Regions from separate parts of the Lentibacillus sp. genome, predicted to be linked through region 1. Evidence: riboswitches for the same ligand, from Rfam matches in the RefSeq annotation. Region 1 holds a riboswitch; each other region holds the start of a gene.

Region 1 (5,121 bases):
ACCATTTGCTCTGGCTGCTGATGATTATTTGGTCAGTGCGCTGGTATTTCAGTTGTCTACGATGGCCTTTATTGTGGCGCCGCTATTTATTCTGAGTTTCCCGAAAGCATATCTGAAAATCTTTTTCTGGCGTCACAAACGGTCAAAAATTGCCAAATTCTTATTTGCGCATCCATGGCCGCTGGCGGTCGTATTCAATGGCCTTGTCACGGTATTCCTTATCCCGTCGGTTTTTAATGCCGTTACTGGAAATGCGCTGCTGCAGTTTCTCTATGAGGTATTGCTCGTGACATTCGCACTTCTTACATGGTGGATCATCATTCAGCCATCGAGGGAAATATCCGATCATAGCTATTTCATGCGTGTGGCCTATGTATTTTTCACCGCATTGTTTTTAATGCCGATTGGTATTTTCCTGTTGGTCATACAGGATCCGATGTATACCTCCTACACAGCGGTTTCCGGCGAACTGCTTCCTGCATTGACAGCTGTTTATGATCAGCAGCTGGCAGGCGGTGTGCTGAAATTTCTGCAGTTGTCCAGTTACTCGGTCGCTCTGTTTTACCTGTTGAAAATGTGGGGGTTGCAGGAGGAAGAAAACGAAGGAAAAGTGGATGACGATACGCGTGTTGTTCAAGGTGTCGTCATTAAATTGAATGAGCGCAACAGACGAAATAAAGGGAAAAAACGATAAATTATACACTTGCCAAACTTTGACAAACAATTACTCAATGAAATTCCAATTATAGGCGGAACAGTTTAGCGGCAATTTTATGGGAGCAAAAAACAGCTCGCAGAAATCATCTGCAAGCTGTTTTTTCGTTATCCCCAAACTTCTTTTGCCACATCCACAATGAATTTCAGCTTTGCCCATTGCTGTTCTTCACTCAGTTCGTTGCCGTGATGGGTGGAAGCAAAGCCGCATTGCGGACTCAGACACAGCTGGTTCAACTGGACATATTCTGATGCTGTTTTGATGCGGTCAACCACGTCTTTATTGTCTTCCAATGCGCCCGTTTTCGATGTCACCACACCGAGCACAACACGCGGCCCATCTTCCGGAATGTATTTGAGTGGGTTGAATCCCCCTGAACGCTCGTCATCATATTCAAGGAAAAATCCATCTACTTTACCCTTCGCAAACAGTTTTGGGGCAATACGGTCATAACTGCCTTCAAATGCCCATGTTGAGCGGTAATTGCCGCGGCAAAGATGTACCGTAACGGTTAAATCGTCCGGTTTCTTCGCAAGGCTTTCATTCAGGACTCGGACAGCCAAATCAATCAGAAAATCCCGGGCATCACCGGAGTCCTCATTCCAAGGCACGCTGTCTGCCGCAAGTCCTGCAATATATACATCATCCAACTGCAGGTAGCGAAGACCCGCGTCGTAAAACGCCTGAACCGCATCCTGGTATGTTTGGATGATATCTTCAGCATATTTCTCCAGATCCGGGTAAATATCAGGGTTTCTGATCCCATCATTAAAAAACATATTCGGACTTGGGATGGCAAATTTTACGGAAGATCTTCCGTCCACGATATCAATCAAATCTTTGACATCTCCAAGAAACGGATGGTCCGGATTGAAGGAAATGTCACCCGAATTCCGGACATTATATTTTTCCGATTCTTGGCCCTGAAATGCATAACCGTGTTCAGGAACATAGCCTTCAAACCCGTTCAGATGCTCCATGAAATCAAGATGGAACCATGTCCGTCGGAACTCACCGTCAGTTACAGCCTGCAACCCCGCTTCAATTTGCTTGTCAACAACCCGTTTGATTTCTTCGTTTTCCACCTCACGTAACCGGTTGGCGGAAATCGTGCCGTTTTGAAATTCACTTCTAGCTTCATGCAGCCGGTCAGGGCGCAGCAGACTTCCAACGTGGTCTGCACGGAATGGTGCTTTTGTTACAGTTTGAGTCATTGTCATACCCTCTTTCTGTTAAAATTTGGTTTTGGATACAAGGTGATTGATAACCGAATCAATAACGGAAACGTAAAAAACCTCTTCAGATAAGAAGAGGTTTGAAATTCATCATCACTCTTCTTATCTGTAAGCATTACGCCTTCTGGAATTAGCACAGTCATAGACCGATGCTGAGGCTTCAAAGGGCCAGTCCCTCCGCCTCTCTGGATAAGAATGTTTTAATTCAATTATGAGATTAATGAACAGATTACACCAGTTATATTTGAATGTCAAGAAGGAATTTTCAAAAAAAGAAGTCAGGTGGTTATGTTACAATAATCTATACTTACTGATATTTAACGAGGACAATACAAGTGTTATTAGAATTAATTGATGATAAAAGCCAATGTTTTAAGTGTTATAAAAAGAGGGGTTCCATGGTCTATGCTTACATCATGATGCTTTTTGTGGTGATTTTTTATGCGGGGAATATTCTAACGGGAAGGGCGATTAATGAGCTGCCGCCATTCACGATTGCGTTTTTCCGTCTGGCGGTGGCGTTTATCGTTACACTGCCTTTAGGTCTGCGCAGCGCCTGGCGATATCGTCATAAGTTTTTGAAATATAAAAAACCGTTTTTGATCATGACATTAACAGGGATTACGTTTTTCAATACGTTCATTTATAGTGCGCTGCAGTTTACAACGTCTGCGAATGTGTCCGTTCTGGAAGCGGTTATTCCGGTTGCAACGGTTGTCCTGAGTGCCATCCTTTTAAAGGAAAGACTCCGTAACGTGCAATTATTAGGGGTGCTTATATCTTTGTTGGGTGCTGTTTGGGTCGTGCTGGATGGCAACATTTTCTCGCTCGCAGCTATGAACTGGAATATCGGCGATGCCATTATGATCGGTGCAATTATATCATGGGCGGTCTATTCCATTCTGGTAAATAAATATATGCATTTGTTCCCGCAATTCGGAGCTCTTTTCGTCATGAGCGGTATTTCAGCAGTTGTGCTGCTGCCCATTGTTATGGTTGAATGGTTTATCACAGGAGTGCCAACTGAATTAAAGATTCCGTCAAACATGTTAGGACTGACTTATCTCGGCATTTTTCCATCGTTTATAGCACTCATTTTTTATAATCGTGCTGTGGGGAAGCTTGGTGCTTCACAAGCTTCAATATTTTTAAACTTTCTGCCGGTGGTCACGATGATCGGAGCATATCTTTGGCTCGATGAAACGATCACATTGATGAAGATTGCTGGTGCTTTGGTCGTCATTTCCGGTGTTATTTTGACGACAAAAAAACGTAAGGAAATGACCGAATCAAACATACGGCAAGCCGTTAACGAAATAGATTAAAATCTTACAGTTTACATAAACTAACAGAACGACTGAGAGTGATACAGGAGTGAAGTTATGGCGCTAAACGGAGAGATCGTTTCCGGAGAATTTGACTCGAGGGCTCAAGCATTTATACTGCAAAAGGTGAAGCATTTCTCTACCGAAACAATCCTTAGCAAAAAGCAGCTGAATGCACTTTTCGATTATTTGACTGAAAACAGACGCGAAGAGGACGGACAAGTTCTGACGTTATATGATCAAGTGCTCGTCCGTCTGAATCAGGAGGAAGTTGAGCAATTTATAAATGACCTTGATACCATCAAGTCCCGGTTTCAGTAATTCTGATTTAATATACAAGTCATTTGTCCGGATTCAGGGATCATCCAGTGAGCTCAAAGTCCCTGTTGCTTTTATACATGTTTAAAAGTTTGTCAAGTTGCTGACTGCACCTTATTGTTTTTTGATCTGTTAAGCCATATGTCAATCCCGCTTCAATCATTTCCTTTTGTTTGGCCAGGATAGCCATTTCCAACCCCGATTGTTGCGGTTTTGCTTCAAAAACTTTCATATATATCCACCTTTCATAATATGTAAAATTATCGGGACCTTTGACTTAAAAACGCGCACAAAAACTATTATGTCCATTACTGATATCAAACGCAATAGATTCTACAAACAAAGTCAAAACATTACATAATGCGACATAATTTATCAGAAAGGGAGATTGAATTAGATTTAAAAAAGGGCGGGAATGCGAGTCATGATCAATTTTTGTAGGCAGATGTAGTTTCAGGTGTTCCAGACAATACAAATCCCCGATCCTAACAAGCTTCCCGTCGTATATGAAAGGCGAAAAAGAGGGTCCGCGATGAATTGGAGGATGGACCGCATTCTTGTGTTGACAGCGGGGCAGGCGGAGGAAAAGGCGTTCAGGAAGTGCTGCAAACTTCAACTCAGCTGTCCCATTCTCCCAGCACGTCGCCGATTTCTCTTGAATGAATGACCTCATCGGCATATTTGTTAAGGTCAGTCGGATCCCGGTTGACAATCACCAGCCTGGCACCATTTTCCTTGGCGATCAACGGAAACTGATTGGCCGGTGTGACACTCAATGAGGATCCCAGCACAATAAACAGATCAGCTTTTTCTGACTCAGCCAGCGCAAATTGGAAAGCGTCCTGTGGAAGCATTTCCCCGAACAGTGTGATCGAAGGCCGCAAAATGCCGTCGCATTCGCAATAGTATTCCTGATTGACGTATTCCTCACTGTTGTATTCTTTCCCGCACGACTGGCAGTGCAATTTAGTTAGGGTGCCATGCAGTTCGGCAACATTTTGATTGCCTGCTTCCTGGTGGAAACCATCGACATTTTGCGTAATGATCGACTGGACAAGTCCTTGCTTTTCCCATTCTGCTAAAATCTGGTGCCCTTTATGCGGCTTATAATCCTTTACACTTTGCACCCGCGTCCGGTAAAAGTCGATGAAAGCCTCAACATTATTGTTCAATGCATCGGTACTGGCAATTTTGCTTGGATCTTTCTGATTCCACAATCCCTGATTGGCCGAGCGGAAATCAGGCAGACCGCTTTCCGTAGACATGCCGGCACCGGTAAAAACAACCGTATGATTCGATTCGTTCAGCCAATGTTTCATGAGTTATACCTCCTTGTGATTGACCTCATATGAAAAATGTATCACGTATTATGTGTTCTCACAATTAAATGATTCCCATTCTAAATGGTTTTGACAGTCATTTCCATCGCCTGCTCTTAGCAGGGTTTTACTTCTTCCGCTTTTCTTTCTGATCAATATGAATGGTAGGCGGTTGATAATCCTTGGTAGCACGGATATCTTCATTGGAT
Region 2 (5,121 bases), on a different contig from region 1:
GAACATAAATGGACGTTTCTGATCCGACAAGGGCAACATCTGCGCCATCCGACAGCAATGCTGTCATGGTTTTATCGCCACCCCATGTAGTCTGAAGCTCAATACTGATACCTTCTTCTTCAAAAAAGCCTTTTTCAATCGCTACATATTGCGGCGCATAGAAGATTGAGCGTGTCACTTCAGCTAATTTAATGTTCGATGCTTCACTGCCGGATCCGCAGGCTGATACAGTGATAAGCAGCAGACTTGAAAATAAAGCAATAAAGAAACGCTTTTTCATCAATATTCGTCCCTTTCGCATAATAATAGTGTTATGTCAACATAGTTTATGCGCCCAGAAACAATGTGTGAATGCCCATATAAGTGCGTGTTCAAACAAAAAACCGGCCCCCAATAATGAGACCGGCTGTCAGCATAGAGCTGCCGATATTTTCCTTCATATGTTAAATCCTTTGGGATGAGGAAACTGTAAATTAAGATGGCTTTCAATCAGCCCTTGTAAATCGGACCTGCATTCCGGATTTCTTCACTTGCGTGGTTGAATTTGCTGAAGTTTTCGTGAAATTTCATCGCCAAGGCTTTTGCTTCAGCATCATACGCTTCTTTATCAGCCCAGGTATTCCGGGGTACAAGCACTTCATCCGGGACACCGGGTACATGCATTGGTGCTTCAAGTCCGAAAATATCGTCCGTAACGGTTTCGATATTGTTCAGTTCACCTTCCAATGCGGAATGCACCATGGCACGGGTGTAAGAAAGTTTCATACGCTGCCCGACACCATATGATCCACCGGTCCAGCCGGTGTTGACAAGAAAGACACTGGAATTGTACTGGTCAATTTTTTCACCGAGCATTTCAGCATATGTTGCTGGAGCCAGCGGCAGGAATGGCGAACCAAAACAAGCCGAAAAAGTTGCTTGCGGCTGTGTCACGCCTCGTTCCGTACCGGCAAGTTTGCTCGTATAGCCGCTCAGGAAATGATACATGGCCTGTTCTTTGGTCAGTCTGCTGATTGGCGGCAGTGTACCGGAGGCATCAGCCGTCAGGAAAATAATCGTATTCGGATGACCGGCTATACTCGGCGACACGATATTGTCAATATTTTCGAGCGGATAGGCTGCACGCGTATTCTCTGTCAGTGATGTGTCGTCATAGTCCGGTTCACGGGATGATTCATCAAGGATGACGTTTTCCAGCACAGAGCCAAAGCGGATTGCGTTGTAAATCTGCGGTTCTTTTTTCTGCGACAGGTTGATACACTTGGCATAGCATCCGCCTTCAATGTTGAAGACACCATTTGAACTCCACCCGTGTTCATCGTCACCGATCAGACGGCGATAAGGGTCTGCTGAAAGGGTTGTTTTGCCTGTTCCGGAAAGCCCGAAGAATAATGCAACATCACCTTCCTGACCGACGTTTGCCGAGCAGTGCATAGACAAAATATTGTTTTGCGGCAGAATATAGTTCATGACGGAAAAAATTGATTTTTTGATTTCACCGGCATATTGGGTTCCACCGATCAGGACAATCCGTTTTTTAAATGAAACAAGAATAAATGTTTCGGAATTCGTGCCATCTACTGCCGGATCTGCCTTGTATGTTGGTGCGTAGATAACGGTGAAATCGGATTGATGCGCAGCAAACTCTTCATCTGTAGGTGTGATAAACAGCTGCCGGGCAAATAAATTGTGCCATGCATATTCATTGATCACCTCAATTGGCAGACGATGGTTCGGATCGGCACCAGCGAACCCTCTGAAATGAAAAAGCTCATTTTTGTCGTGCAAATAAGCGGTAACCTTTCTGAAAAGGTTATCGAAGGATTCTTCATCGATAGGGCGGTTGACATCACCCCATTCAATAAAGTCTTCACAAATATCGTCCTGCACAATGAATTTATCCTTTGGCGAACGACCGGTATACATCCCTGTAGAGGCGCAGACTGCACCGGTGGCACTCAAAGTCGCTTCGTTCCGTTCAAGGATTTTCTCGACCAATGTTGGTACTGCAAGGTTCGTCTGTATATTAGAATGAGTCAGCAATTCTTTCGTTACAAGTGCATCTTCTTTTGTTTTCATTTTTGATACCTGCCTTTTAGTAAATTCAATCGAAACTCGACTTGATGACTTAATTTGATATTAGTATAACACATTCCGTAAATTAGTCCATACTATTTTATTAATTAATTATATGAAATTTTCATGTGAATGTTGTCTGTGCTCATGAAAACAGTTGACATCGCATACGCTTTTCGGTACCATTATTTGCGAGCGGATACTCTCTTATTCAGAGTTGGTGGAGGGACAGACCCGATGAAGCCCGGCAACCATCACGCAATGTGAAAAGGTGCTAATCTGGTGCAAGGATCATTCCTTGAACAATAAGAGCGAAAGGCCTCAGGTTCCTTTCCTCTTGATGCAGGAAAGGTTTTTTTGTTTTTAAAGGATGTTCAAAAAGTCCGGTTACAATGGCACATTGAATTTCTCGTTGTTATCCTCCTTTTTGAACACGTACTTTCAGAAGTTAAATGATTGTAAAATACACTGAAAAAGAGTTCCGTACCACAGATTTAAGGGAGGATATGGCCACATGGCTGTAAAACGTCGTTTGTTCACATCTGAATCAGTGACGGAAGGTCATCCTGATAAAATTTGTGATCAGATTTCAGATGCGATACTGGATGAAATACTAGCAAAAGATCCAAATGCAAGGGTTGCGTGTGAAACAACTGTTACGACAGGGATGGTACTTGTAGCGGGAGAGATCACAACAACGACATATGTGGATATTCCATCGATTGTCAGGCAGACCATTAAAGACATCGGCTATACCCGGGCAAAATACGGCTTTGATGCTGAAACATGTGCCGTTCTTACGGCGATTGATGAACAATCACCTGACATTGCCGGCGGAGTTGATACAGCTTTGGAAGAACGTCAGGGAAAAATGAGCGATGAAGAAATTGCTTCGATTGGTGCAGGTGACCAGGGATTGATGTTCGGCTTTGCCTGCAACGAAACAGAAGAGCTGATGCCGCTGCCGATTTCGCTGTCACATAAACTGGCAAAACGGCTTGCAGATGTCCGGAAAGAGGGCGTCTTGGATTATCTGCGGCCTGACGGGAAAACACAAGTGACAGTCGAATATGATGAACATGATATCCCGGTACGCGTTGATACGATCGTTATTTCAACCCAGCATCACCAGGAAGCATCGGCAGAACAAATTGAGAAAGACATGATTGAGCATGTTATTCGACCGACTGTACCGGCAAATCTTCTGGATGAAACAACGAAATACATCATTAATCCGACAGGCAGGTTTGTTATCGGCGGACCACAGGGCGATGCCGGAATGACTGGAAGAAAAGTTATTGTTGACACATATGGCGGCTATGCCCGTCACGGCGGTGGTGCATTCAGCGGCAAGGATTATACAAAAGTCGATCGCTCCGCCGCATATGCAGCACGTTATGTTGCCAAAAATATTGTAGCTGCTGAACTGGCCAAAACATGTGAAGTCCAGCTGGCCTATGCAATTGGCGTAGCTGAACCGGTATCAATTTCCGTTGATACATTCGGTACGGGTAGTGTCAGTGAAGATGAACTCGCAAAGGCAATCCGGAAAGTGTTTGACCTCCGTCCGGCCGGTATTATCCGGATGCTTGATTTGAAAAAGCCAATCTTTAAAAATACTGCTGCATACGGTCATTTTGGCAGAACAGATACGCTGTTCCCGTGGGAAAAGACAGATAAGCTTGAAGAACTTCAGGCATTGGTGCATGAGGGATGATAAGGAATCTAAAAAAGTGCGGGCGAAACCGCATTTTTTTTCGTCATCAGCCAGGAAATTCTTGTCAAAACTGAAACTATAAAGAAGGGGATCGTCAGCTATCTACGACCCGAGGGGTGTCTGAAAATAAGTATATATCAGAAATGATAATTTCTTTAAAAAACAATTCCAACCATCTATATACTATTTAATTATGGTATAATTTTTTAATGGTTCTAAAGAGGTATGAAAGAGAAAGAGGGGGATAAATTATGTGTGGTTTTATCGGTATGCTCCGAAATAATCCCATAGCACCAAATGATCAGCAGCAAAACAATTTTAAAAATCAAAACAATGTGATGTTTCAAAGAGGACCTGATGATGAAGGGTATTACCATGATGAATATGTTTCGTTCGGATTCAGGCGGCTGAGCATCATTGATATTGACAGCGGTGCACAGCCGTTAAGTTATAATGATGATAAAATTTGGCTTATCTTTAATGGTGAAATCTATAATTATATTGAGCTGCGCAATGATTTAATGGAACAGGGCTTCAGTTTTACCATAGAATCGGATGCGGAAGTGATTGCTGCATTATTTGCAAAGCACAAAGAGCAGGCATTTCGACATTTGCGCGGCATGTTCTCTATCCTATTGTGGGACAAACAAGAGGAAACAATGTATGGCGCACGTGATCCGTTTGGCATTAAGCCTTTATTTTACCGGGAAACAAAAGACGGAACAGTGTTCGCCTCAGAAAAAAAGAGTTTGACATTAATGATGGAAAATGAAGCGGTCGCCCCGGAAGCGCTGCAGCATTACCTGAGTTTTCAATATGTTCCGGAGCCTTTGACGATGACAGAGGGAATCAAAAAAGCTGAAGCTGGTCATTATTTTGTGAAAAAACCGGCTCAGCCCATTTCTTTCCACCGCTATTGGCACGCGACGTTCACCCCGGTACTGATGGAAAAGCAGAACTGGATCAACCGCATTCAGGATGTCATGTATGATTCGGTGAAAGTGCATATGCGCAGTGATGTGCCGGTCGGTTCATTTTTATCCGGCGGTATCGATTCGACGCTTATAGTAGCAATGGCCAAAGAATTCAACCCGAATATCAAGACATTTTCGGTCGGGTTTGAACGCGAAGGCTATTCGGAAGTCGATGTCGCAAAAGAAACCGCCGATAAACTGGAAGTCGAAAATATATCATATATTATTTCACCTCAGGAATTTGTAGAGAAACTTCCGAAAATCATGTGGCATATGGACGATCCTCTGGCAGATCCGGCGTGCATCCCGCTGTATTTCGTATCACGCGAGGCGCGTAAACATGTAACGGTCACA
Region 3 (5,121 bases), on a different contig from region 1:
CTTGGGCGAGTTTGTTTCCGATAAAACAGAAGCCGGTCAGGCAAAGGATAAAATCATCAGGCTGCTTAATACAATCCATGAGGAAAATGCGGATTGTCATTTGTCGGTCAAATTAACCCAGCTTGGACTGGATATTGATCAGGATTACTGCATTGGAAATATGAGAGAAATTCTCAGCACGGCAAAGCAGCATGATATTTTTGTCAATATTGATATGGAAGATTATGCACATTATGACGAGACGCTGGAGGTACTGAATGCCCTCCGCAAAGACTATGATCATGTCGGAACGGTCATTCAGTCGTATCTTTACCGCGCTGAAGATGATTTGGAAAACTTGAAAGATACCCGGATCCGGATTGTCAAAGGTGCCTATAAAGAAAGCGAAGAGGTTGCTTATCCCGATAAAGCATCCATCGATCACAATTTCTTGGAGCTTGCTAAACAGCGGCTAAAGGGCGATGCGTTTACCTCAATCGGCACGCATGACCATCATATTATTAATGAGCTGAAAGCGTTTGTTGAAGAAAATAATATTGATAATGATAAATTCGAATTCCAAATGCTTTACGGTTTCCGGAATGACATGCAGAACAAACTGGCAAATGAAGGTTATAACTTCTGCACGTATATCCCGTTTGGTGATGACTGGTTCGGCTATTTCATGCGCCGTCTCGCTGAGCGCCCGCAAAATATCAATCTGGTTTTAAAGGATACGTTTTATACTGAGGACAACAAGCTGAAGAAAGGACCGGTTGCTGTCGGCGGTGCAGTTGCGGCTGTCTCAGCTTTAGCTTTCTGGTGTGTAAAATCAAATCGGAAAAAGAATGATGCAGAAGAATGATGCAATCAAGGGGCTGGAACATAACTAAAACGTTTAACATTAAAGACGAATGATACCTGGACTATTTAAGTGAAATGTATGGGTGAATCTTAACAACCGCTCCGGAAAAATGCTTCGCTTTCCCGGTGCGGCTGATGAGCCTCCTCGCGCTGTCGCACTGCGGGTCTCATCCAGGCCTATGCTCCCCCCCGGGAGTCTCCGCATTTTTCCATCGCTGGTTTAAATGAAAACGAATTTTTCTTTGATTCATTACTTTTGTCTCAGCCTCTTTTATCTTAATTTGACTAGCAGAAAGATCGTTTTGTTCCGCGCGAGTCTGCTCTCAACTCGCGCGACTCGTACGAAAAATCACATGAATCGAACGGCTGGCTTCTGGGCGTCTCTCTTACGGCAAGGTCAATTATTCCACTGCCGCAAATCCCTGTTTTAGATCTTGAATCAAATCGTCTGCATGCTCGATTCCGACTGACAGCCGTAAGAGTTCGTTGGTAAGACCGTATGAATTGCGTACTTCCTCGGGTATTTCAGCATGTGTCTGTGTCGCCGGATAGGTAATCAGACTTTCGACACCGCCAAGGCTTTCGGCAAATGTAAACAGCTTTAATGCCTGCAAAAATGGCACGGCACGGTTTTCATCTTTCAGCAAAAAGCTCAGCATGCCGCCTTTGCCCGGATAGAGTACTTTTCTAACGAGCGGCTGTGATTCAAGGTATTCCATAACTTGTTTTGCATTCTGTTCGTGCTGGCGCATGCGGACAGGCAAAGTTTTCATGCCGCGCATGACGAGCCAGCAGTCGAATGGTGACAAAGTTGAACCTGTTGAATTGTGGATATAGGCAAGTTCTTCACTCAGTTTTTCTCCTTTGGACACAACTATTCCTGCCAGTACGTCATTATGTCCGGCAAGATACTTGGTGGCACTGTGGATTACAATATCAGCCCCGTCATCAAGCGGTTTTTGGATATAAGGCGTATATACCGTGTTGTCGACGATGAAAAACAGATTATTCGCTTTAGCAATGCGCGAGACAGCTGTCATATCAATGTTTGTCATGAGCGGATTTGTCGGTGTCTCGATAAAGATAGCTTTCGTGTTTGACTGGATTTGCCTTTTCAGTTCGTCTTCATCGCTGCCGCTCCAATATGTAAAATCAATGCTCTGTTTTTGTTCGAGAAAGTCAAAATAGCGATAGGATCCGCCATAGACATCACGGCATGTTATGATATGGTCACCGCTTGCAAACAGGGAAAACGCAAGCTGAATCGCACTCATTCCGGAGCTGGTGGCAAATGCCTTGTCGCCGTTTTCAAGGCTGGCCATTGCTTCTTCAAAAACATCCCGGGTCGGATTGCCGGTCCGTGAATAATCGTAGCCATTACCATGCCCGACTTCACTATGTCTGTATGAGGTGGATAAATAAATCGGGGTGCTGACCGCTTTTAATGATTCTTCTTTCCGGTTGCCGATCTGGGTAAAAATTGTTTCACTTTGATGCGGTTGACAATACATGTTATCTCTCCTCTGATCTTGAATGTAAAATGAAGCGCCATAAATGAAAAAAACCTCTTCCGGATAAGAAGAGGGTAAACGAGTACCTGATACTTCTCATCTTAAAAGCATGATGCTTACTGGAATTGGCACAGTACTAGGGGCAGTCTGTTGCCGAGGCTTCGCAGGGCCAGTCCCTTCACCTCTCTGGATAAGAAAATGGTCACTATTAAATTGAATAATTATTATTAATTTACAGGGGAATTTAATTGCTGTCAACAGATTTTTTCCAGATTCATACGTTTTCTCGCCCATATTTCCCGGATCGTGCTGTCTATTTAGAATATTTACTTTTTTACCGGACTGGCTTACAATGAAATGAAGAGGTGGTAACGATGGGCGTTGTGACAGTTGACTTTGACGGAACGCTTTATCAGGGCAATTCATTCAAAGTGATGTTCCAGACGGCGAATAAATCATTTGGCTGGAAACAGTGGATTGTAGTTGGGACTGGTATTGTCAAAGCGGCAGCTGCCGGCCTGGTCAAAGGCAAAAATGCATTTCGAATGCAATTTTTTAAAGCATTTGCTAAATCGTTCAAAGGGATGACGCAGGCAGAACTTGATGATTTTTTCGGAGAATTGGTGGTAAAAGCCAAGCAGGAGGCTCATCATGGTTTGATACATAAAATTCGTGAACATGAACGGCAGGGGGATCATATTATTGTCTTATCCGGTGCACTCAATCCCTTTTTAAAAGCGTTTACAAAAGAACTTGAACTGGATGTACATATTATCAGCACCGAAATCGAAATAGACCGCAATGGAATTTGTACAGGCAATATAGGATCGATCATAAACGGGGATGAAAAAGTGAATCATGTCCGGGAATGGATGGACCGCCAGCAGCAGATTGGCATTCTGTCTCAGGCAGAGGGGGAAGAAACGTGGGCGTATGCTGACAGTGAAAGTGATGTTCCGCTGTTTCAATTTGTTAAATATCCGATTGTCGTGAATCCGGATGATGATATGAAAAAGATAGCTCTGAACGAGGGATGGGTGTTGTTTGGCTGAATGGGACAAGGTGCAGACACTCTGTCCTTATTAAGGGGGGATGAAAATGGCTTCGGCAGAAAAAAGCCTGGACACTCTTGAAACCGTTCTGGATATGGATGCAACATCGCTTGCCAGTGCTATTAAACAGGAGAAAATATCAAGTTACGAAGCTATTAGCACCTATATAGATCATAGCAAACATGTAAACCCTTCCATAAATGCCACAGTCGAGGATCGCTATGAAACTGCTTTGTCTGAAGCCCGCGAAATGGATAACCGGCGGGAGCAAACAGACAAAGGACCATTACATGGTGTTCCGATCAGCATAAAAGAAGCTTTTGACGTTGCTGGCATGAAGACGACCGGGGGCATCAAAAGCAGAAAGCACTTAATTGCCAGAAACGATGCTGAGATTGTCAGCAAGTTAAAAAAAGCTGGTGCGATTATTTTAGGAAAAACGAACATTCCTATGCTTTGCTTTTGTCAGGAAACGGATAATAAGCTGTATGGCAGGACAAATAATCCATGGGACCTCACAAGGACTGCAGGCGGATCAAGCGGTGGAGAGGGTGCATTGCTCGGAACAGGAGGAGCAGCTGCCGGCATTGGTTCTGACATTGGCGGTTCCATACGCTTTCCGAGTCATTTCAATGGAGTCGTTGGATTTAAGCCAGGGAAATTTCAAGTATCACCGGTTGGCCATTTTCCTTTAAACGCGCACCCTTTACAGGATCGGATGGCAGGAATGGGGCCAATGGGAAAATCAGTCCGGGATATTGAGCTCATGTATCAAGTGATAGCAACTAACCCTGTCGAGAAACAATCTATTTATGATTGTAAGGTTGATATTGTACCGGCTGTAACGGGTTTTCCATTATCAGCCAATTCGACCAACATACTTCATGAGATTGCAAATGTTTTGAGGAGATCACTCTCCGTCAACCGAATTATTCCACCATACTTTGAGGAAAGCGCCCAGCTATGGCAAGAAATTATGTCGATTGATGGCGGAAAGATGATGAAAAAACTGGCGTTTAATCATGATCGGCCGAATGTTGTGCGGGGTTATGTTCAAGAAATGATGACCAAAAACACGGAAATTCATCAATATATGTCTTGGGCGCTTATTGGTGCAAAGCTGTTTAAGCCAACGACCGGCAAACTAAGAGAAATTACCGCGATGATTAAACAGGGTGATAAGACGCTCTCGGATTATCTGAAAAATCGTATGCTCATTTTGCCGGTTTATCATACAAGCGCCCCTGAACACGGAAACGTATATCGTGAAATTTTCTCAATCCGGAAATCTTTTCTGCAATTTATGCCATATGTTGCGTATGCCAATGTATGGGGGCTGCCATCTTTGACCGTACCGGTTGATACGGATGACGACCGGATGCCGATTGGTGTCCAGATTTTGAGCCGAAATGGCAATGAAGATATGATTTTTCAATTAGGTAAAATCCTTGAGGAACATTTTAGAGGCTATGTGCGCTGCAGCCAGTTAGATTCATAGATTTCGGCTCTTTGGTTAAAGATGGTTATTTTGTAAGCTGCTGAGTTGATATATACTGCGACACAAACCAGAAGTTAGCGAGAATCTCTAACCACGCAGCTGGAATATACTCGCTTTCCGTGGGCTCACCACGAGCCTCCTCGCTCACAAAGACCGCTCGCTGTGGGGTCTCTTAGGCTCGCTGTCCCACAGGAGTCTCGCATATTCCAGCTGCTGG
Region 4 (5,121 bases), on a different contig from region 1:
TGGATTCGGCTGAGCCCATCGGGCGCATCCAATCCGTCTCGAAACCCTTTTCCTGCTTTCGCCTCTTCACCCTTACCGAGCCGAATACGGTATCCATGGAAGCCGCTTGTTTTTCCTCATACTTATAACGTTGATGATCCGGCTTTCCATCAGCCAAACATCCATATCCTCTAAAACCTTTAAAAGGATCTCATGAAAGTAGCCCTGAAGGTACTGAAACAGCGATTGTTCTATAGCTTTTAAATTGGTCGTATTATTGGTATGATCATACATAGGAACTCCACCTTTTGTTTGATTTTTGGCGAATCTATTCTGTCAAAGGTGAGAGTTCCTTTGTTGTTTGAACCATAGAAACAAAGGATTAAGCTTCTCTGATACCGGGAATACGCCAGCGTATTCCTGATATCAGAATATTCGATCCTCTATATCCCTTCCCGTAAACATTTTACTCATACTTGGTCTGGAGCTTAGCGATGCTTAATATGGATGAAAACATAACTGAGGCGTTAATACTTTTCGCTGGAAGTTACCCGCCTTGCAAAAAGTGGAACTGATATCATGATCAAACACAATTGGCTGGAACAACCACCTGGAATAAAAGATTGGGAAAAGCTGGCCAGGAAGAACAAAGGCTCGGGGCGATAAGTCAACAGCGATTCCAGAAGTTCAAGGAAGGCCGACTAAACCCGGGCTTAACTTCACTCACACGATTTTCCATCCACCCGATTTTGTCAATTTCCACCCCTATGGTGTCTTTATCATTTAAAAATTGGGGCGGTTCCATCCCCATACCAACCCCATCCGGTGTCCCTGTCATAATCAAGTCACCGGGTTTAAGTGTGATTAGGGACGAAATGAATTCGATTAGATGGGGAATATCAAAGATGAGTTTTTCCGTCGTTGCTGATTGTCGCTCCTCCCCATTTACATAAGAATAAACCGATGAATTGCCGACATCACCCACCTCATCGGCTGTCACAACCCATGGGCCGACAGGTGTTGAACGGTCCAATGTCTTACCCTGCAGCCACTGTGGTGTCCGCTTCTGCAGGTCACGGGCCGAAATATCATTGCCGATTGTATAGCCGGCAATGTAATCAAGAGCTTCCTCACGTTTCACATGTGACGCTTCTTTCCCGATGACTGCCGTCAGCTCAGCCTCATAGTCAAGCTTATTAACGAACACCGGCTTTTCAATCGCATCCTCGGGGCCGATCAGCGCATTTGCAAATTTGGCAAATATTACCGGATAGTCCGGTACATCACTGTCCATCTCCGCTGCATGTGCCGCATAATTTTTGCCGACACATATGATTTTAGATGGTGACGGAACTGGTGTGGACAGATAGACGCCGTCGCGGTTGAAGCAGATATCATCCATATGATTCGTTCTTGCGTAGGTCTGTACCTCTTTTGCTTGTTCGATGACTGACAAACCAGCTGAGTAAAATTGCGCCGGCTCAGCGGGGAAAAGCCTGTTCGCGGCATCCGCCGCATCATTATCGCTGTTGTCACGCTGCAATCTTTTCCAGGCTTCCTGAAGATCGACAATTTTTTCTCCATGCATAAAGCCCATTCTTGATGATCCTGGGCTACCTTTAATTCTGTAGCTTAATAATTTCAAAATATGTACCTCCCTGAAGACTTCGTTTATATACATATTCGACTTCAATCATCACATTCCCTGTTATTATTGCTGTTTTTTATGAAATTTTTTCAAGAGGTTGTTCAAGGTCGGGAAGCTTGTGCCCGAAAAGAGAAATATGGACGGAAAATCACTAACATGTTCCGGAGTATGTAAACATGGGCGGGAGCTTAGAACTATGAGCGTGAGTACCGAAATACGAGCAGGCGCATTGCTGGCTCAGTAAAACAGGCGACCACAAAGCCAAAACATATAAAACATTAAAATCCGGCACCCTGTTTATGAGTGCCGGATGTTTTTTATCAAGTATGAATGTGACTGTCAATTTCAGCTATCATGTGTTTACATTTCTCATATTCATTCTGTCGCCTTTTTTCAACGGCTATTCGGTTTTCCAGATTCCTTTCATATTCGACATAGCCCATTTTGTGCGACTGCTGCATTGCTCTTTCCATTTCTGGAGTATAATGCATTCTTATTCCACTATTAATAGTGAACCATCCTTTCGTTTGATTACAGTATTAAGAATATCATATCCTCAATACCTCGACAATTCGCATATAAACGCCTGTGGACGGCAAAAATGAGATATATTATAACTGAAACGATTAAGCTATGTTGCATTTAAGCATAGAGCAATTTACTTCCAAATGCTGTAGATTCCCTTAAGTGAAACTTCACTCCGATTTGCCCTCAACCGGTACCACAGCGCCATTAAACTCTTCTTTGATAAAGTTTTGAATTTCATCAGAGTGCAGCACATCCACTAATGTGTTGATGGCTTCGTTATCCTTATTTTCTTTTTTCGCTGCTACTACATTCACGTATGGGGACTCATCGCCTTCCAGAATGAGTGCGTTCTTCCAGTTCAAAAGGCGCACAAACGAACTTTTGCCAGTACCGCTGGTTGTTATCAATTCTTTAAATGCTGCTTTGTCAAAATCAGAATACAACGCCACCAATCTTTTTAAAAAAGAAAAACGCCTTTCTGTAAGAGAACAGAAAGACGTATGCACACATCATCTTCACGTTCCCTTATCTGCCAAAGCATACGCTTCGCAAGAATTAGCACCTTTCAAATAACTGAAATTTGAGGTTGCCGCGGTTTCATAGGGCCAGCCCCTCCACCGCTCTGGATAAGAGAAAATCCGTATTCATTTTTAATCGATTTTCAAAACAAGCATGCCTTACTCGAGATGCCAACAAAATTAATTTTTAGCAAACAGCTCCGGCCTGTATTCCATCAAATAGTTGTATATGTTGGCAATCGACTTGAACGCATATACTTTATCCTTAATTCCCCCGTCTTCCTTGATCAGCAGGCAAGGGACACTTTCAATCATATAATCCTGCATAAACTCGGGATTGAGTGACGCATTCATTTCATAAAAAATATCCTGCTGATGAACCGATTCTATTTTTTCGGCCATGGATCTTGCAAGCGCACAAGTCCCGCAAAATGGTGTATAAATATATAATAAATAATGTTCTTGCTGCAATACGTCATCAGTTACCTGCTGCAAAAAAATCACCCTAAATCAGAAAAATCGGATTAACCTCGAATCGCTTCCCTGCCAGCTCAGTAGCCAATATATTTTCAGGTGTTGTCGCCACTTCGCGATAATCACTGCTGACATAAATATGCTCGGCATGCGGAAGCTCACGTGACAGCTGATTGCGAAGTCTGATGCCCGGACTGTCCTCATCAACCAAAATATAAACATCCCGATTGTCGAGGTCATAGTCTTCGAGAAGCTCATCAAACTTTTCCACGCCAAGTGTTCCGTTTGTACAGATGATTTCTGCATCCTCAGCAATCACCTTTTTGATTTGCTTCTTATCGGTCAACCCTTCCACAATGATAACTTTTTCGGCATACTCTGTCATCCATATTGCACTCCTTAAGGAAACATCATGATAGGGGTATAGATATTATATGATTGGAATCCATTAACTATTAAAAAAGCCGACTTTCTCATTAAAGAGTGAGTCAGCTTTTTCATCATCAATTGTTATTATTCTTTGTTAACGGCTTCTTCATATTGCTCAGCAGATAATAACTGATCGACATCAGACTCATTTGACGGCTCCACAACTACCATCCAAGCTTTGTCATATGGTGATTCATTAACGAATTCCGGGCTGTCTTCAAGCTCCTCGTTAACTTCGACAATTTTCCCGCTGAGCGGAGCGTACAATTCTGAAACTGTCTTAACGGACTCAACACTGCCGAATGGCTCATCCGCCTCAAGTTCATCACCTTCTTCAGGCAGTTCGACAAAAACAATGTCTCCAAGCTCATCCTGAGCAAAGTCAGTAATGCCAATCCGAACTTTCCCGTCTTCTTTTTTCACCCACTCATGATCTTCTGTATAAAACAAGTCTTTCGGTAAGTTCATCAGTATCCCTCCATAAATCATTGTAGCTGTCACCCTAACTATACTAGGCAGCCGTGTATTTTTCTAGTATTTCTGTCTATTTTAAAAATGTGTGTTCAAAAAGGAGGATAACAAGGACCGAGAAGTTCGAGGCAGCGCAGTTTTGAGCACAAGGTAAGCTTCACTGAGCTGCCTCGCACACAGGAAAAGTGTTCTTCTTTTCCAAGGAGCGGAATGTATGCGTTTAAATACATGAGCCGCGAAAAACAAACCAACGAAAAATTCGATGTGTCATTGTTACCGGACTTTTTGAACAACCCCTTAAAGCCAGGTTTCAGTGAATGTATCTTCTTTAAATCCCAACGTCACTTTCTCTCCATCCATAACGATCGGCCGTTTGATCAGCATGCCATCTGAAGCCAGCCACTCCGCCATTTCCTCAGTACTTGCATCCTTAATTTTTTCTTTCATATTTTGCTCGCGGTATTTTTTTCCACTTGTATTAAAAAACTTCTTTGGTGGCATGCCACTTTTGGAAATTAAGTCCAGCAGCTGTTCTTTTGTCGGAGGTTCTTCTACAATATGTATGCTCGTATAATCGATGTCATGCGCATCAAGCCACTTTTTCGCTTTTTGACATGTGCCGCATTTCGGGTACCAGTAAAATGTTAATGCCATATGCTTCTTCCCCCCTGCTATATAATAGATTAAATTCATTATAGCAAATTTAATGCAGGCAGGCGACCGGAATTATTATTTTTGCGATATAATATCATATAATTTTGAACATTTCAGCCTTAATGTTGTGAACTTCGAGCAAGTTAGTTGTGAACTTCAGGCAGGTTAATTGTGAACTTCGGGTATTCTCTTGTGAACTTCGGGCATTTCCGCATGAATTTCGGGATTTTTCTTTTATAAACAAATACTGCCCCGCAGCCTATTCTGCCGGGGGCAGTGTTCCGTTGTTTTCAATCAGACAACGTATTTTTCTTCTTCAATGATCTTCGCGGCAATCTCACGTTTTTTCGCAATCACGTTTGTTGGCGTGTGACGCGTCAGCTTACGCAGGGATGACAGCATCATTCTCAGGTTGTCGCC

The links. Region 1 has a riboswitch for S-adenosylmethionine ahead of VK097_RS00680 (5-methyltetrahydropteroyltriglutamate--homocysteine S-methyltransferase). Riboswitches for the same ligand answer to the same signal wherever they lie in the genome.
Region 2: another riboswitch for S-adenosylmethionine. It lies ahead of metK (methionine adenosyltransferase); the one in region 1 lies ahead of VK097_RS00680 (5-methyltetrahydropteroyltriglutamate--homocysteine S-methyltransferase).
Region 3: another riboswitch for S-adenosylmethionine. It lies ahead of VK097_RS01250 (PLP-dependent transferase); the one in region 1 lies ahead of VK097_RS00680 (5-methyltetrahydropteroyltriglutamate--homocysteine S-methyltransferase).
Region 4: another riboswitch for S-adenosylmethionine. It lies ahead of VK097_RS02685 (MetQ/NlpA family ABC transporter substrate-binding protein); the one in region 1 lies ahead of VK097_RS00680 (5-methyltetrahydropteroyltriglutamate--homocysteine S-methyltransferase).

What each region holds. Positions count from the first base shown of each region.
Region 1 is NZ_DATGTT010000005.1:34,013-39,133, forward strand. It holds gene VK097_RS00675 (cytochrome c oxidase assembly protein) at 1-694, shown strand, start outside; gene VK097_RS00680 (5-methyltetrahydropteroyltriglutamate--homocysteine S-methyltransferase) at 823-1,929, opposite strand; SAM riboswitch class I at 2,050-2,146, opposite strand; gene VK097_RS00685 (DMT family transporter) at 2,349-3,275, shown strand; gene VK097_RS00690 (hypothetical protein) at 3,333-3,596, shown strand; gene VK097_RS00695 (aspartyl-phosphate phosphatase Spo0E family protein) at 3,637-3,825, opposite strand; gene VK097_RS00700 (NAD-dependent protein deacylase) at 4,211-4,912, opposite strand; gene VK097_RS00705 (BCCT family transporter) at 5,040-5,121, opposite strand, start outside.
Region 2 is NZ_DATGTT010000053.1:7,969-13,089, reverse strand. It holds gene VK097_RS09745 (ABC transporter substrate-binding protein) at 1-280, opposite strand, end outside; gene pckA (phosphoenolpyruvate carboxykinase (ATP)) at 490-2,079, opposite strand; SAM riboswitch class I at 2,281-2,388, shown strand; gene metK (methionine adenosyltransferase) at 2,591-3,793, shown strand; gene asnB (asparagine synthase (glutamine-hydrolyzing)) at 4,045-5,121, shown strand, end outside.
Region 3 is NZ_DATGTT010000007.1:1,310-6,430, forward strand. It holds gene VK097_RS01245 (proline dehydrogenase family protein) at 1-844, shown strand, start outside; gene VK097_RS01250 (PLP-dependent transferase) at 1,245-2,354, opposite strand; SAM riboswitch class I at 2,448-2,551, opposite strand; gene VK097_RS01255 (HAD family hydrolase) at 2,729-3,406, shown strand; gene VK097_RS01260 (amidase) at 3,453-4,904, shown strand.
Region 4 is NZ_DATGTT010000013.1:74,126-79,246, reverse strand. It holds gene VK097_RS02695 (UPF0236 family transposase-like protein) at 1-157, opposite strand, end outside; gene VK097_RS02690 (fumarylacetoacetate hydrolase family protein) at 647-1,576, opposite strand; gene VK097_RS15520 (YuzK family famiily protein) at 1,948-2,070, opposite strand; gene VK097_RS02685 (MetQ/NlpA family ABC transporter substrate-binding protein) at 2,323-2,598, opposite strand; SAM riboswitch class I at 2,678-2,788, opposite strand; gene VK097_RS02680 (thioredoxin family protein) at 2,854-3,168, opposite strand; gene VK097_RS02675 (toprim domain-containing protein) at 3,179-3,532, opposite strand; gene gcvH (glycine cleavage system protein GcvH) at 3,661-4,044, opposite strand; gene VK097_RS02665 (arsenate reductase family protein) at 4,345-4,701, opposite strand; gene VK097_RS02660 (acyl-CoA dehydrogenase FadE) at 4,996-5,121, opposite strand, start outside.